Dyadobacter pollutisoli: one gene and its partner. The main gene of each other region encodes a partner of the protein of the gene in region 2 in a complex. Links are inferred from orthologs where the notes say so. Each region holds a gene or a part of one and is shown on either strand. Other genes may lie near its edges.

The links.
Region 1: the proteins of meaB (region 2) and scpA are in contact, whole or in part, in a crystal structure (PDB 8DPB), measured with the Methylorubrum extorquens proteins. The link is inferred for Dyadobacter pollutisoli from one-to-one orthologs. Residues at the interface, in SOR26638.1 of Methylorubrum extorquens: Arg20, Ala21, Ala24, Arg25, Thr28, Ser32, Arg33, Arg34, His37, Thr98, Gly99, Gly100, Ser101, Ile102, Leu103, Lys106, Thr107, Ala110, Ala113, Ile114, Asp115, Arg116, Ala118, Phe119, Ile120, Arg121, Pro122, Pro124; in SOR27001.1 of Methylorubrum extorquens: Glu577, Glu578, Asn579, Asp580, Gly581, Arg582, Arg583, Arg585, His596, Ala604, Ser605, Ala608, Asp609, Gly611, Phe612, Asp613, Val614, Asp615, Ile616, Gly617, Pro618, Leu619, Glu625, Arg628, Gln629, Val631, Glu632, Asn633, Asp634, Glu661.

The regions. Positions count from the first base shown.
Region 1 is NZ_CP112998.1:644,912-652,315, forward strand. The notes cover bases 1,953-4,951. They hold scpA (methylmalonyl-CoA mutase), read right to left. Parts: upstream 4,522-4,951; coding sequence 2,383-4,521; downstream 1,953-2,382. Other genes in these bases: ON006_RS02860 (beta-ketoacyl-[acyl-carrier-protein] synthase family protein), read left to right, coding at 1,953-2,390; ON006_RS02870 (methylmalonyl-CoA mutase family protein), read right to left, coding at 4,518-4,951. In the rest of the region: ON006_RS02850 (ABC transporter permease), read left to right, coding at 1-863; ON006_RS02855 (phosphopantetheine-binding protein), read left to right, coding at 925-1,191; more of ON006_RS02860, read left to right, coding at 1,191-1,952; more of ON006_RS02870, read right to left, coding at 4,952-5,912; chromosomal replication initiator protein DnaA, read left to right, coding at 6,169-7,404. UniProt on the Escherichia coli protein: Catalyzes the interconversion of succinyl-CoA and methylmalonyl-CoA. Could be part of a pathway that converts succinate to propionate.
Region 2 is NZ_CP112998.1:6,279,893-6,287,203, reverse strand. The notes cover bases 3,077-5,982. They hold meaB (methylmalonyl Co-A mutase-associated GTPase MeaB), read left to right. Parts: upstream 3,077-3,987; coding sequence 3,988-4,977; downstream 4,978-5,982. Other genes in these bases: ON006_RS25895 (YybH family protein), read right to left, coding at 5,637-5,982; ON006_RS25900 (lipocalin-like domain-containing protein), read left to right, coding at 5,101-5,583; ON006_RS25910 (M1 family metallopeptidase), read right to left, coding at 3,077-3,851. Also shown: ON006_RS25920 (glycosyltransferase), read left to right, coding at 1-701; ON006_RS25915 (3-oxoacyl-ACP synthase III family protein), read left to right, coding at 834-1,778; more of ON006_RS25910, read right to left, coding at 1,857-3,076; more of ON006_RS25895, read right to left, coding at 5,983-6,071; ON006_RS25890 (diacylglycerol/lipid kinase family protein), read left to right, coding at 6,302-7,177; ON006_RS25885 (translation initiation factor), read left to right, coding at 7,195-7,311. UniProt on the Escherichia coli protein: Binds and hydrolyzes GTP. Likely functions as a G-protein chaperone that assists AdoCbl cofactor delivery to the methylmalonyl-CoA mutase (MCM) ScpA and reactivation of the enzyme during catalysis.

The DNA of each region.
Region 1 (7,404 bases), 5.6 Mb from region 2 along the record:
AAAAGGTGGATATGCCAAGGCTCTCTTTTTATAACGATCCGGTTTTGCAGGAAAATTACAGCTATTCGGTCATGGGCATCATTCAATCCTACATGAGCGTGATCGAAAATTCGCTGATGATCGACCGGATGTACAGCAATATGGACCTGGGAGATAAATCACAGAAGCTGAAAGAGAAAATGATTTCCAACAGGGTAGCCATTGACCAGATCGTAGCCAGTAATAGCAACTCGACGGCCATCCCCAATTCTACCCAGCATAACGTACCCGCCTGGACGATTTTTGCCATGTTTTTCATGGTGGTATCATTGGGAAGCAACATTGTAAAAGAGCGGGTCAATGGTAGTTTTTTACGGCTCAAAACCATGCCGACCACTTTCATGCTGGTCATGTTTAGTAAAATGGCTATTTATGTGGTTGTGGCCGTGTTACAGGTTGCACTCACTTTTTCAATGGGTATATGGATACTGCCCAGGCTCGGCCTGCCATTACTGACTGTGCCTGACAATTTTGTGGCCCTGGCGGCGGTGGTGCTGATCAGTAGCATGGCGGCGGTGAGCTATGCTTTAATGATAGGCGCTTTTGCCAAAACCGAGCAGCAGGCCAATGGTTTCGGCGCTATTTCGATCATCATTTTTGGCGCGATAGGCGGGATACTGGTGCCCACATTTGTGATGCCGGGCTTCATGCAGTTTGCTGCCAATTTTTCCCCGTTGCATTGGTGTCTGGAAGGGTTTTATGTACTTTTTCTCAAAGGCGGTAGCTGGCAGGAGCTAAGGTACGTATTTGCTTTCCTGGGGATTTTTATCCTGATTTGCCAAGTTAGCACCTATTTTAAGTTGCGGTTAGAAAGAATTATTTAAGTTTGAATCACAGAACCCCGTCAGAGATCATAATCCGCTCGGAAGAGATTAACAAAATCATATGGACATAGAAAGTTTGAAGCCCATTTTGAAAGGGCAGATTGTGCAATACCTGAATTTACTGGATATAAACCCTGCCGATATCAAAGACGACGAGCCTTTATTTGGCGGCGATCTGGGCCTTGATTCGATCGATTCGCTTGAACTGGTCGTGCTGCTCGAAAGGGAGTACGGCATCAAAATCACCAATCCCGCCGAAGGGAGGAAAATCCTGGTCGATGTGAATCATATGGCCGAATACATTTTGGCCAATACCAAACCTGCCTGATGATGAAACCGGTGCTGGTAACTGGAATGGGCATTATTTCTGCGATTGGTGAAAATCTTTCGGAGAACCACGAAAGTTTGCGCCATGCCCGGACGGGCATTTCCAGGGCGGTCCATTTCAAGTCTCACTATGCTTCATTGCTGCCTTTTGGTGAAATCAATGTCAGCAATGATCATTTGAAGCAATCGCTGGGTTTAGAAGATAGTAAAGGTTACACTCGGACTTGCTTGTTGGCAGATAAGGCTTTTAACGAAGCCGTGGCAGACGCCGGACTTTCACAGGCTGACATTTCATCTTTTGACACTGCATTGATATCGGCCAGCACGGTAGGAGGCATGTGCCTGACCGACCAGCTCTATGAAGACGCCAACCTGAAATCCGCGGGCTCTGAATATCTGAGTGCTTACGGCTGCTCGGCCCATACGATGAAACTGATCAGAAGATATAAAATCAAGGGATTTACCGATACCATCAACACAGCCTGCTCTTCTTCTGCTAACGCGATTATGCTCGGTGCGCGCCTGATCAGGTCGGGCAGGGCCCAGAGAGTGATTGTAGGAGGGGTTGACAGCCTTGCCAAATACACGGTCAATGGCTTTAATGCACTTAAAATCCTTTCCGAAAACCCCTGCAAACCCTTCGACGTCAACCGCGACGGGCTCAATCTGGGCGAAGCTGCGGCCTACCTTGTACTGGAATCCCAGGAAGCGGCCTCAGGCAAAAAGGTATATGCCCGGGTTGCTGGATACGGCAATGCCAATGATGCCCATCACCCTTCGGCGATGTCGGATGAGGCAATTGGGGCTATCCGAAGTATGAAAGAGGCGATGGAAGTAGCCGGCGTGACCTGCGATCAGATCGACTACGTCAATGCACATGGTACCGGAACGCAAAACAATGACCAGGTGGAATTATATGGCCTGAGCGCGTTGTTTGAGCAGATTCCGCCATTTGGCTCCACCAAATCCTATACGGGCCACACCTTGGGAGCAGCCGGCGCGGTGGAGGCAATTTTTAGTATTTTAAGCATTAATCACGCGGAATTGTTTCCCAGCCTGCATGTCAAAACGCCCATCGCGAATTATCCCAATAGCCCGATAGCGGCATACACAAAAACGGAGAAAGTCAATTATGTACTTTCCAATTCATTTGGCTTTGGAGGCAACTGTACCTCGCTGGTTTTTGCAGGTGTTAATTAACTGCCATTAATTCTGTCAGTATCTTCTGGGCGGCGACGGAAATGATGGTTCCAGGCCCAAAAATGCCTTTTACGCCTGCATCGTAGAGAAACTGGTAATCCTGAGCGGGGATAACACCGCCCGCTATGACCATAATGTCTTCCCGGCCAATGCTTTTAAGCTCCGCAATGAGCTCGGGAATGAGCGTTTTATGACCAGCAGCGAGGCTGGACGCGCCAATCACATGTACATCGTTTTCGGCCGCCTGCCTGGCGACCTCTTGCGGCGTCTGAAACAGCGGGCCTATGTCAACATCAAAACCAAGGTCTGCGAAACTGGTAGCAATTACCTTGGCCCCGCGATCGTGACCGTCCTGGCCCATTTTGGCAACCAGTATTCGCGGGCGGCGACCTTCGGCCTGGGCAAACTGATCTGAGATCTGTAATGCCAGACGGAAGTTTTCGTCATCCGAAGCTTCGGACTGGTAAACCCCGGAAACAGACCGTATGGTTGATTTATACCGGCCGAACTGTTTTTCCATAGCGTCAGAAATTTCCCCTAAAGTAGCCCTTTTACGTGCTGCGTCAACTGCGAGCGCCAATAAATTACTGTCCATGTCTTTTCCGCCCGGCTGTTTGCACGCCTCGGTAATGGCCTGCAATGACTTGTTTACTTTCTCCGTATCGCGGGTGTTTTTGATGTTTTCTAACTGAGAAACCTGCGCCTGTCGGACGGCATGGTTGTCGATCTGACGAATATCCAGGTCTTCTTTATTCTCTGTTTTAAAGCGATTCACCCCCACGATCACGTCTTTGCCCGAATCTATCCTGGCCTGTTTTCGTGCCGCAGCCTCCTCAATGCGCATTTTGGGTAAACCTGTTTCAATGGCTTTGGTCATTCCTCCCAACCGTTCCACTTCTTCAATCAGCTGCCAGGCCTTTTCAACGAGCTGATTGGTCAGATATTCAACATAATACGAGCCTCCCCAGGGATCTACCGCCTGGCAAAGGTCTGTTTCATACTGGATAAAAAGCTGGGTATTGCGCGCGATGCGTGCCGAAAAATCGGTGGGCAATGCGATCGCTTCATCTAGCGAATTGGTGTGTAGTGACTGGGTATGTCCCATCACAGCCGCCATGGCTTCAATGGTCGTACGCGCTACATTATTGTATGGGTCCTGCTCGGTGAGGCTGTAACCACTGGTTTGGCAGTGGGTCCGTAGCGCGAGTGACTTTTCATTTTTTGGTCCAAACTGGTGAACAATTTTGGACCATAGCAGCCTGCCAGCACGCATTTTGGCAATTTCCATAAAATGGTTCATGCCTATTCCCCAGAAAAAAGATAGCCTCGGAGCAAAATCATCGATCGCAATACCTGCATTCAAGCCGGTACGAATGTATTCCAGCCCGTCTGCCAGGGTGTAGGCGAGCTCGATGTGAGCGGGAGCGCCTGCCTCATGCATGTGGTAGCCGCTGATGCTGATGGAGTTGAACTTGGGCATATACCTGGATGCATAGGCAAAAATATCCCCCACAATCCGCATCGAAGGCGCAGGCGGATAAATGTAGGTATTGCGCACCATGAACTCTTTGAGGATATCATTCTGGATGGTACCCGACAGCAGTTCAGGGCCAATGCCTTGTTCTTCGGCGGCGACGATAAAAAACGCCATAACCGGCAATACCGCCCCATTCATGGTCATTGAAACAGACATTTGATCCAAAGGAATTGAATCAAAAAGCATTTTCATGTCTTCGACCGAGTCTATGGCGACTCCGGCTTTTCCCACATCGCCGGTTACCCTGGGATGGTCGGAGTCGTAGCCGCGGTGGGTGGCCAGATCAAACGCGACAGAGAGCCCCTTTTGTCCGGCGGCCAGGTTTCTTTTGTAAAATGCATTGGAATCCGCAGCCGTTGAAAATCCCGCATATTGCCGGATGGTCCACGGGCGGTCGAGATACATGCTCGCATAAGGGCCTCGCAGGAAAGGAGCAGCGCCGGCACCGAAAGATAGATGCTCAAAATCGGCAATGTCCTTTGCCGAGTAAGCGGGTTTTAGCCTGATTCCTTCCGAAGTTACAGCGAACTTGTCAGGGGCAGCAGCCTGCTCCGGTCGGGCCGGTATGTTGATATTTTTGAAATTAGGTTTCATTTCTTGGACAGGCTTTGTTGGTGGAAATAGTCAGACAAGCGCCTGTCATTCAATAATGTAAATTGATGTGTAGCAACATCAGCCAGCGTTTTAGCGCCCGCGTCATTTCGCTCTGTTGGCTGATGAAAGCGGTTAACACCTACCATGACCTGACCCTGATGCAATGCACTGACTTTTTGTGCCAATGACTTTTGCAGTTCATTTTGAATAAAACCACTTTCAAAGCATTGGATCAGTCCTCCTTTTTCCTCAATATCTAAAAACGATTTCCATGCAGCGTCTGCTAATTTGCATGACATATCTTCCAGCAGGTACGAGCCTGCGGCGGGATCGGCTACAATGCCCAGCGAGCTTTCGAAAGACAGGACTGAGGAAACATTTCTTGCGATTCGATCCGAAAAGTCACCCCGATTTGCCGAGTCAAGGTCATATGCCTGCACAGTCAGCGCATTGCATCCGCCTATAACGGCGCTCATAGCCTCTGAGGAAGCTCTGATCATGTTGGTGTAGGTAGAAGTGCGGGTATGGTAAAAAGAAGAGGTACGAGCCTGTAAAAACGGCACGCACAGCTCATCGGGCAGCTCATAGGCGCGCGAAATTCGTTGTAACAGGTACCGGAATGCGCGCAACTTTGCAATTTCGGTCAGGTACCGGGTCCCTACCGAAACGGAAAAGAGTGCCCGGTTGAATGCCAGCAGCGGGGCGACGCCGTTTTCGGTCAGCAGATCCATGTACGTAGCAGTGGCTGCGATGGCAAAGGCAAGTTCCTGTACTGGATCGGCCCCATTGTTATGATACAAATGGGTTTCGATCATGTAAGGCCGGAACTCGCGCATACTTTTTGTATGGTGCACTAGTTCCGAAATAGCGTTGATCGAACTTTCGTATCGGGTGCCTGTCCGCATCCAATGCGCCAGCGGATCAAAAGCCACGCCGCCTTTGAGATAATACCCGGCATGTTTTGAGATTTCTGAAAACAGCTGACCGCTATTTTTATCTGTTTGAAAAAAAACAGGTGTGTCGCTGAGTCGCAGGCTATGCAGCAGTTTGGGGAATTCACAGCGGTTTAGCTCGGTATCTCTCAGATTTAGAAAGATGGCATCCGCCCCGTTTGCCAATGCGTTTTTGATGGCTGCATTGGTTTTGCGCGGATCTGTAAAAGTAATGTCGGGCATGTTGAGCCACCCCGGATTCTTTTTCTGACTTTGCTGCATTTCTGCAATTCTTTCAGAATCCGTTTCTTGTCGGGTCAGGTATGGTTCGAAGGTCAGGCCAGGCGAAATGGTCCATGAGGGCAGCTCGCGCCACTTTCCCTTCAATTCTTTTTGTGCCAGCTTTTCCCAGGCGTCTTTACTGGAAGGGCTAAATTCTGAAAATAAGTGGCCGGGCATTTTTAGGATAAATCGTCGTGAGTACTAATAAATGTGGGTTAACAAAGTTACAAATTACGGATCATTTTTTTATTCATGCAGGCTAATGCAGCCCTGCCGCCGTTACGACGCGTTTATGAAATTGTTTTATTTACAGGCTTGCAGATGGAAGGCATTGGTATTAAATTGAACCTTAGTTTAATCTGGAGAGATCAGGTATTTTTATATCTTTGCCGTCCTTTTAAAATTTGACATTCTGAATACGGTAGATTATACATTGGAACGAGTAAGCACATATAGAGAAGTCGACCAGATCTGGGATGCCTGCCTGAGAGTTATTCAGCAGCACATTCCTGATGAGAGCTTTAAGACATGGTTTGAACCTATACGGCCTTTAAAGATCTATGGAAAAGTGCTTACGATCCAGGTTCCAAGTCAGTTTTTCTACGAATGGCTTGAAGATAATTATGTAAACCTGCTCAGGAAGGCGCTGGATTATGCCATAGGACGGGACGGCTTATTGGAATATTCCATTATTGTAGACACCGGTAATGATAAGCATCAGCCGCTTACGATGAATGTCTCCACCCAGAAATCTCCCAATTATTCACGGCCTGACAATTTTGCGACAGACCCGCGAATGGGTTCCAATCACAAAGACAAGGACCAGGATTCAATGAACCTGGACACCTACCTGAACCCGAATTATTCTTTTGACAATTTTATTGAAGGAGATTGCAACCGCCTGGCCCGCTCTGCCGGGTTTGCAGTAGCGCAGCGTCCCGGGCTTACTTCTTTTAACCCGCTGATGATGTACGGAGGGGTAGGGTTGGGGAAAACTCACCTGGTGCAGGCGATCGGCAATTACATCATGAACCACTTTGATAATAAGCTGGTGCTGTATGTGTCTTCCGAAAAATTCACCAACCAGTTTATCAACTCCATTAAAAACAATACCCTTCAGGACTTTACTGATTTTTACATGAAGGTGGACGTGCTCGCAATAGATGACGTTCAGTTTTTGTCAGGAAAGGAAAAAACGCAGGATACATTCTTCCATATTTTTAACCACCTGCACCAGCTCGGCAAGCAGATCATTATGACCAGTGACCGGCCGCCACGAGAACTTCAGGGCTTGCAGGACAGGTTGCTGTCACGTTTTAAATGGGGGCTTACCGCCGATCTGCAGACACCGGATTTTGAAACGCGTATTGCCATTCTTCAAAAGAAAATCCAGGCAGAAGGAATTTCGATTGACTATGATGTGATCGAATACATTGCGCATAGTGTGAATTCCAACGTTCGTGAGCTGGAAGGTGTGATCGTGTCACTGATGGCGCAGGCCTCCCTTACCAGGCGTGAAATCGATGTGGAGCTAGCAAAGAATACCTTGCGCAACATCGTCATGAACGAGGATAAGGAAGTCACAATCGATACGATCCAGGAAACGATTGCCGATTATTTCCAGGTGACGATTGCCGATCTGAAAAGCAAAAGCCGTAAAAAGGAAGTT
Region 2 (7,311 bases):
TTTTTACGGAGCACGCATATCTTGACGTATACCGGGACCTGGCCTATCCGCATGTTGTCATTCATAATTATGCGTCGCTTGCCTTTATTGATGCCAATAAGTCCTGTTCCGGCGTAATTTCAGACAAACCACAATTATTTTACACCGGGGTAATATCTATGGAACGATGTTTTGATATAATCGTAGCAGCTTTGGCGAGACTGAAAGTTACGTACCCGACGTTTCATGTTCATTTATTCGGCCCGTCAAGGCTGGATCAAAAGGAGATGGCGAAACTGCCTGGCTTTGAAGACATTCGCAATAACCTGACATTTTATGGTTATACCGATATCAAAATGGCTTTACCATTCGCACAAAACGCAACCGCAGGCATAGCGCTCTTAAAACCGGTTGCTGATTATCCCGAATCCTATACAACTAAATTGTTCGAATATATGTCCTTGGGGCTACCGGTTATTACTTCTGATTTCCCAATTTACCGGGATGTTGTGGAACAATCGGAATGTGGCTTTTGTATTTCTCCATACGATTCTGACGCATTGTATGAAAAACTCCGCTGGATCATTGAAAATCCCGGTTTGGCCAGATCAATGGGAAATAACGGAAGGAAATCGGCAGAAAAAAATTATAATTGGCAGCAAGAGGAAGGCCTTCTGCTGTCATTTTACAAAAGTTTGTTAAAAAGTGACAGGGTTATGTAACGATTACTCCTTTTACTATAATTTTATAAACTTATTATTGAATTGTTCAAATATTAAGTGCTACGATTTCTACGAAATATTTAACTTTCGGAATTAAAAAGAATCGTAGCTTGCGAAGTCAACTTCTCAATCATGTATATTAATACAGTTAGTCATTATTTACCAAGCGAAGTTATTGGTAATGAATATTTTACAAATCTTAACAATCTTTCCAATGAATGGATTGTAGAACGCACAGGAATTTCAGAAAGACGTAAGGCATCACCGGAAGAAAATACTTCCACCATGGCGATTAAAGCGGTTGAATCCTTACTTGAAAGTATCCCTTACAGCAAAAATGAAATAGACCTTATTGTTGGAGCCACTTATACTCCCTATGATACCATCGTGACGCTGGCACATGCTGTGCAGTACCAGCTTCAGATTCCTGACATTCCCGTTGTAAGCATCTCTTCCGCGTGCTCATCCCTTCTGAATGCCATTGAAATCGTAGAGGGTTATTTTGCGATGGGTAAGGCTTCCAAAGCGGTTGTGGTCGTGTCTGACCATAATACCGCTTACTATAATGAAATGGATACCGTATCGGGGCATTTGTGGGGAGACGGCGCTTCGGCACTTCTCATTTCCAAAGAGCGTCAGACGGATTCGGACATGAAAATCCAAAAACTGATCACGGGTGGTGCTGCCACCAGTGGAAAAGCGATTGAAGCAGTGGTGCTACGCCCAAATGACCGTGGAGTGATCATGCCATATGGCCGTGATGTGTTCCAGAATGCGTGTGTGTACATGCCAAAAGTGAGCCAGCAGGTATTGCAGGCTTGCGGACTAACGATCAATGACCTTGATTACCTCATTCCGCACCAGGCCAACCACCGTATCAGTCTCAATGTGATCAACACCCTAGGCATACCGGCAGAAAAGCTTATTTCGAACATTCAGTACCTGGGTAACACCGGCTGTGCAGGTTGTGCGATCGCGCTTTCGGAGAATAAGGACAAATTTAAAAAAGGAGAAAATATTGTAGTCACTGTTTTCGGTGGCGGCTACTCTTACGGAGCGATGCTGATCACAGTCTGACAATATTTTTTTGCTATACAAAAAGAAAGGCTTCCGGTTCTGCAATCGGAAGCCTTTCTTTTTGAAACTAAACTTGTCTTAATTTACTTCCGGCTCAGCAAACATCGCTGGCTTCCAGACATTGTTGTCAGGGTCGATATCCGGCAGGTTGTGCTCGGGATCAATCGTTACCGACCGGATTGGCTGCTGCGTAGCCGCTTTGAATGTCCAGCTGCCGCCTCTCTGCCAGATTTCTACGGGCAGTTCAACACGGGTCTTTTTACCGCTTATTTCTTCGATATCTATTTTCGCAGGCATCGCCCACTGATCCAGGTTCTCAATGGTAATGAAAGAACCTTTCTGCGGGTTTTGCTCTACGTAGCTAACCTCTTTTACACTTTGGTCCAATTTGTAATTTTCAAAAAACCATCCTTTCCAGAACCAGCCCAGGTCTTCTCCTGCAGCATCTTCCATTGTCCTGAAAAAATCATAAGGTGTAGGGTGCTTGAAAGCCCAGCGTTGTACGTACAAGTGGAAGGCATAGTCGAACCGATCTTTGCCCAGAACCTGCTCACGGAGCATTTTAAGTCCTAGTGCCGGCTTATAGTAAGCTTCCCAGCCCAGGTTGACGGCCTGTACCACATCAGGGATCGTCAGGATCGGGTCAGCTTTGGGGCGGAAGATCATCGGCGCCAGACGGTGCATATCATTCATTTGGGTTGTTTTGTACTCCCCATTATTGAAATTATCCCCGGACAGGAAATTGATGAATGTATTGAACCCCTCGTCCATCCAGGCATATTTGCGCTCGTTATTTCCCACGATCATTGGAAACCAGTTGTGACCGAATTCGTGATCGGTAACTCCCCACAAATCCTCCTTGCGGCTTTTGCTGCTGCAAAAAACGATACCAGGGTACTCCATTCCACCTACTATACCTGCTACATTGGTCGCAACCGGGTACGTAAACTCATGTACATAATTGGAATAAAACTCAATGCAGCCCTTCACATATTCCGTCGAACGTCCCCAGCCATCAAGCCCACCATCCTCGGCCGGATAGGCAGATTGGGCAAGAGCTGTTTTTCCCTTAGGCAAATTCATACGTGCTGCGTCCCAAACAAACGCTTTGGAAGTAGCCCAGGCGATATCGCGCGCCTGAACACAACGGAAGCGCCAGGTTAATGTACCTGACTGCTTAGGTCTTGTCGCAGGGTTGGTCACTTCTTCGGCTGTACGGATCATGACAGTCTGGTCGCTTTTAGCAGCGTCTGCCAGCCTTTTTCTCTGTTCCGCAGTCAGTACCTCGTTCGGGTTCAACAATTCTCCTGACCCTACTACAATGTGGTCCCAGGGAACAGTTACATTATAATCAAAGTCTCCATATTCGAGGTAAAACTCTCCTGCGCCTAGGTAAGGAAGCAAATTCCATCCTTCTATATCATCAAAAACGGCAACTCGCGGATACCATTGCGCCATTTCGTAAACGATACCGTTCTTGGTTTCAAGCGTTCCCATCCGGTCCGAGCCGTATTCAGGGATTTTAAAAGTATACCCAATCTTGATCTTGATAATGTCGCCGTTGGCTTTCACGGGTGTGGCCAGGCGGATCTGCATGCGGGTATCCGTGATCTTATAACTTGCCTCTACAAACTTGTCTTTGCCTTGCTGAATGGTAACCGTTTTGATCGAGTCTCCACCATTGAATCCTGTATTTCCGAAGCGGCCGCCTGTAACCGGTGTCGTCCGGCCTCCTCTTGAATTGTCATTGAATGCATTCTGGTCCAATTGCAACCAGATAAATTCCAGTGTTTCCGGGCTGTTGTTTTTGTAGGTAATCTCCACGTCGCCGCTTACCGTCCCTTTCTCCTCTTCCAGCGCCACATTGATTTTGTAATCCGCACGATTCTGCCAGTACTTAGGACCCGGCGCCCCGCTTCCCGTCCTATATTCACCACCTGGCTGAAAATTAAACAAAGGGTGGAAAAGCACATGCGCGTCGTACTTCACCCTGTCAGCCTCCTGCGCAACAGTGTTGAAAAACCCCAGGCTACTCATAGCTAACAGGCCCAGGCGAAATATTGAAATTTTCATTCGAATGATTAAATATTGAAATATAGGATTGTAAACGAGCAATATACACCTTTTCGCCTTTTTTAGAATAAAAAGTTTCATTTTTACGGATCAGAAACGACATTCAAATCATGACTTTCAACCAGCCAAAAACGTGATGCGCCAACGACTTTCCGTTGCGGAATACACCCGGGGAATTCTCGCAGGAGACCGCACGCTGCTGGGCCGTGCTATAACCGTTATCGAGAGCAAATTGGCCGAAGACAAAGTCCTGGCGACAGAAATCCTACAAAGCATCCTGCCCATGACGGGCAAGGCATTGCGCATTGGGATTACAGGCGTTCCGGGGGTTGGAAAAAGCACTTTTATCGAAACATTCGGGCAATATCTTACATCATCAGGCAAGCGCGTGGCAGTGCTAGCCATAGACCCGAGCAGCAAAAAATCAGGCGGCAGCATTCTTGGCGATAAAACCCGAATGGAAAACCTCGCGCACAGTCCGCACGCATTTATCCGCCCGTCGGCCACAGGGCTGTCCCTCGGAGGCGTGGCGCGTAGTACCCGCGAGACCATCCTTTTGTGCGAAGCGGCCGGGTACGACATTATATTGGTCGAGACCGTGGGTGTGGGGCAATCGGAGACATTGGTGAAGGGAATGACTGATTTTTTTCTGCTACTGATGCTTGCCGGTGCGGGCGACGAACTACAGGGAATCAAAAGGGGTATCATGGAAATGGTGGACTCCATTGCCATTAACAAAGCCGACGGAACAAACCAGCAAGCGGCGGCACTCGCCGTGAATGAGTACCAGAATGCATTGCACCACTTGCCAGGGTCATCCTCCGGATTTGTTCCCAAAGTAATTGCCTGCTCCGCGCTGGAAGGCTCAGGTATTGATGCGATCTGGCAAATGATCCAAGAATATGAAGTACTGACCAGGGAGAACGGCTTTTTTGCAAAAAACAGGCAGTTTCAGAACCTCGACTGGCTGCATGACCACATCAGACAGAACCTGGAAGATCAGTTTTACGGTAATGCGAAGGTCAAGGCTAAGCTGTCAGCGAGTGAAGAAGAGGTGCGTGAAGGACAGGTACTTCCAGCCACGGCTGCGCAGCAATTGATCAATCTGTTTCTCGGAAAGCACTGAGTAACCGCTTTACATTAAATTTTACCTCTAAATCACAAATATTTTCTGTAAAAGCATTTTTCAGCTATGTTTGAACGTTAAAAAAGCAACGTATATAAACTGGTCAAACTATTACTCCCTGTTATGAAAATCACCTATGCCCTTAGCAAGCTCACATTTCTTGCATTCCTGTTGATGGCAGTAGCCATTGTGGCCTGTAAAGATGACAAAGATCCTGATCCGCAACCTGTGGATACCAATCCAATTGTAGGCACATGGCAGGTAACAGCCATCACACCTGAAACTCCCGGGACAACGATTCCAGCATTGCAGTTTATCACCACGTTGGCACCTTGCATTTATGAATTGAAACTTACATTTAATGCAAACAACAGCATTACAACTGCCGATTGCCCGGCCGCGGTCACCGCTATGGGTGCATATGTTCCGGTGGGAAGTGATGCGAAATGGAAAGTAGTTGGCGACAAGTTGACGCTAGCGACAGCTGCCACCAGCCAGGAATTCAAGATCACACAAACTGCCACTAACCTGACGGTTGTTGTGAATACCCAGACAGATGCTACCAAGCCAGCTGTAAACGCCCTTTTGCAATTCAAAAAAGTTTAAAGCTCCCCACGATAGGCAAAACAGCCGGCCCTGAAAAGAGCTGGCTGTTTTGCTTAACCACTGGTATGGTCACAAATAATGACCCATTTGCCTTTTATTTTCTTCCAGAGCAATGTATAATGTCCTTCCAGATCTCCTTTTTCAGGTCTCGTCAAATGGAATTTCCCGACCAAAAAAGCGACGCCCGGCCCAGGAAATGAGAAATTAATATAGGTAAATTTTAGCTTTCCCATGGTGGCAAGATCAGGGTAACGTTTGAGATAACCCTGGTAAGTCGCATCATAGCCGTAGGTAACCCCGGTTTTACCGACAAACATCAATGAGTCGGACTCCCAGTAACCATTCATGAAAGATTTAATGTTGCCTTGGTTCCAATCCGAGGCCTGCCGGTTCAATGTTGCCAGAATTTCCTTCTTGTCTTTATCCGTCTGCGCCTGGGCCATGCCGGTGATTGCTATCAGAAAGATCGCGAAAAGCCAGTTTCTCATATTTTTTATGGATTTTTGTAAAATGATTGCTGAGTCCCTAATATACGTTAAACAACGATCGGAACAGCCATTATTTCACATTTTAGAAACGTCAGAAAATAAGAGGCATGAGTAAGTTCAGTGATTTTTTCAATAAGCTTGACCGGCAGAAATACCCTTTTATTGATGGCCTTTACTATCTGTTCATTATTGTCTTCTTGCTCATTCTGTTTTTATTCTTTGCCTGACCAGTGAATCAACCCTACTTGTTTATATTAAATCCCAACTCGGGTACTTCGATCGGCAAAAGGACAGAGGTATTGCAAAACACGATCAATGCCTTTGCTAAAAAATACCAAAGCACCGCGAAGATCCTTTTTACAGAAGAAAGAGCCCATGCTACGGAATTGGTTAAAGAAAATCTACAAACCGAAGACTGGAAAGCGATCGTAGCGGTAGGTGGCGATGGTACTGTGAATGAAGTAGCACAGCCACTGGTGGGTTTACAAATGCCTATCGGGATCGTACCACTCGGATCGGGTAACGGGCTGGCACGTCACCTGGGCCTTCCCCTCACATTGGAAGCCGCATTGAAACGGTTGTTCGAGGGTAAAGCCATCACGATCGACAGTGCGCAGGTCAATGATATTCCATTTTTTTGCACTGCGGGTATGGGGTTTGATGCTTATGTGGGCCATTTGTTCAGCCAGCAGCAAGAACGGGGACTGTCAACTTATATCAATGTGTCATTTCGCTCATATTGGAGCTATAAGCCGCAGACGTTCCGCCTCAATGGTGTAGATACACATGCTTTTTCGCTTTCTTTTGCCAATGCAGGCCAGTTTGGCAACAATGCGTGGGTTGCGCCACAGGCCAACTTGCAAGACGGAATGCTGGATGTGTGCACGATAAAGCCATTTCCTAAATGGTATGGTACATCGCTGGCGTATCAGCTTTTCACCAAACAACTCAAACCGTCGCGTTTTATCGATTATCAAAATCTGCGGGAAGCCGTGGTTGAAACTGACGTTCCGCCTATGATCCATTACGATGGGGAGCCTTTTCAGATGAATACGACCCGGATCGAGGTCAAAATCAATCCTGCGAGTTTACGTGTGATCGTTTAACAAAACATAAAAGTCTTATGTCCAAAAAGAACCGCTCAGGGGTAATTTATTCCACCAACCCTGATTTTGAATATAATGATTCGGAAGACGAACCAGAAACTTTATCTCCGGCACAGCAAGACCTGCGGATATGG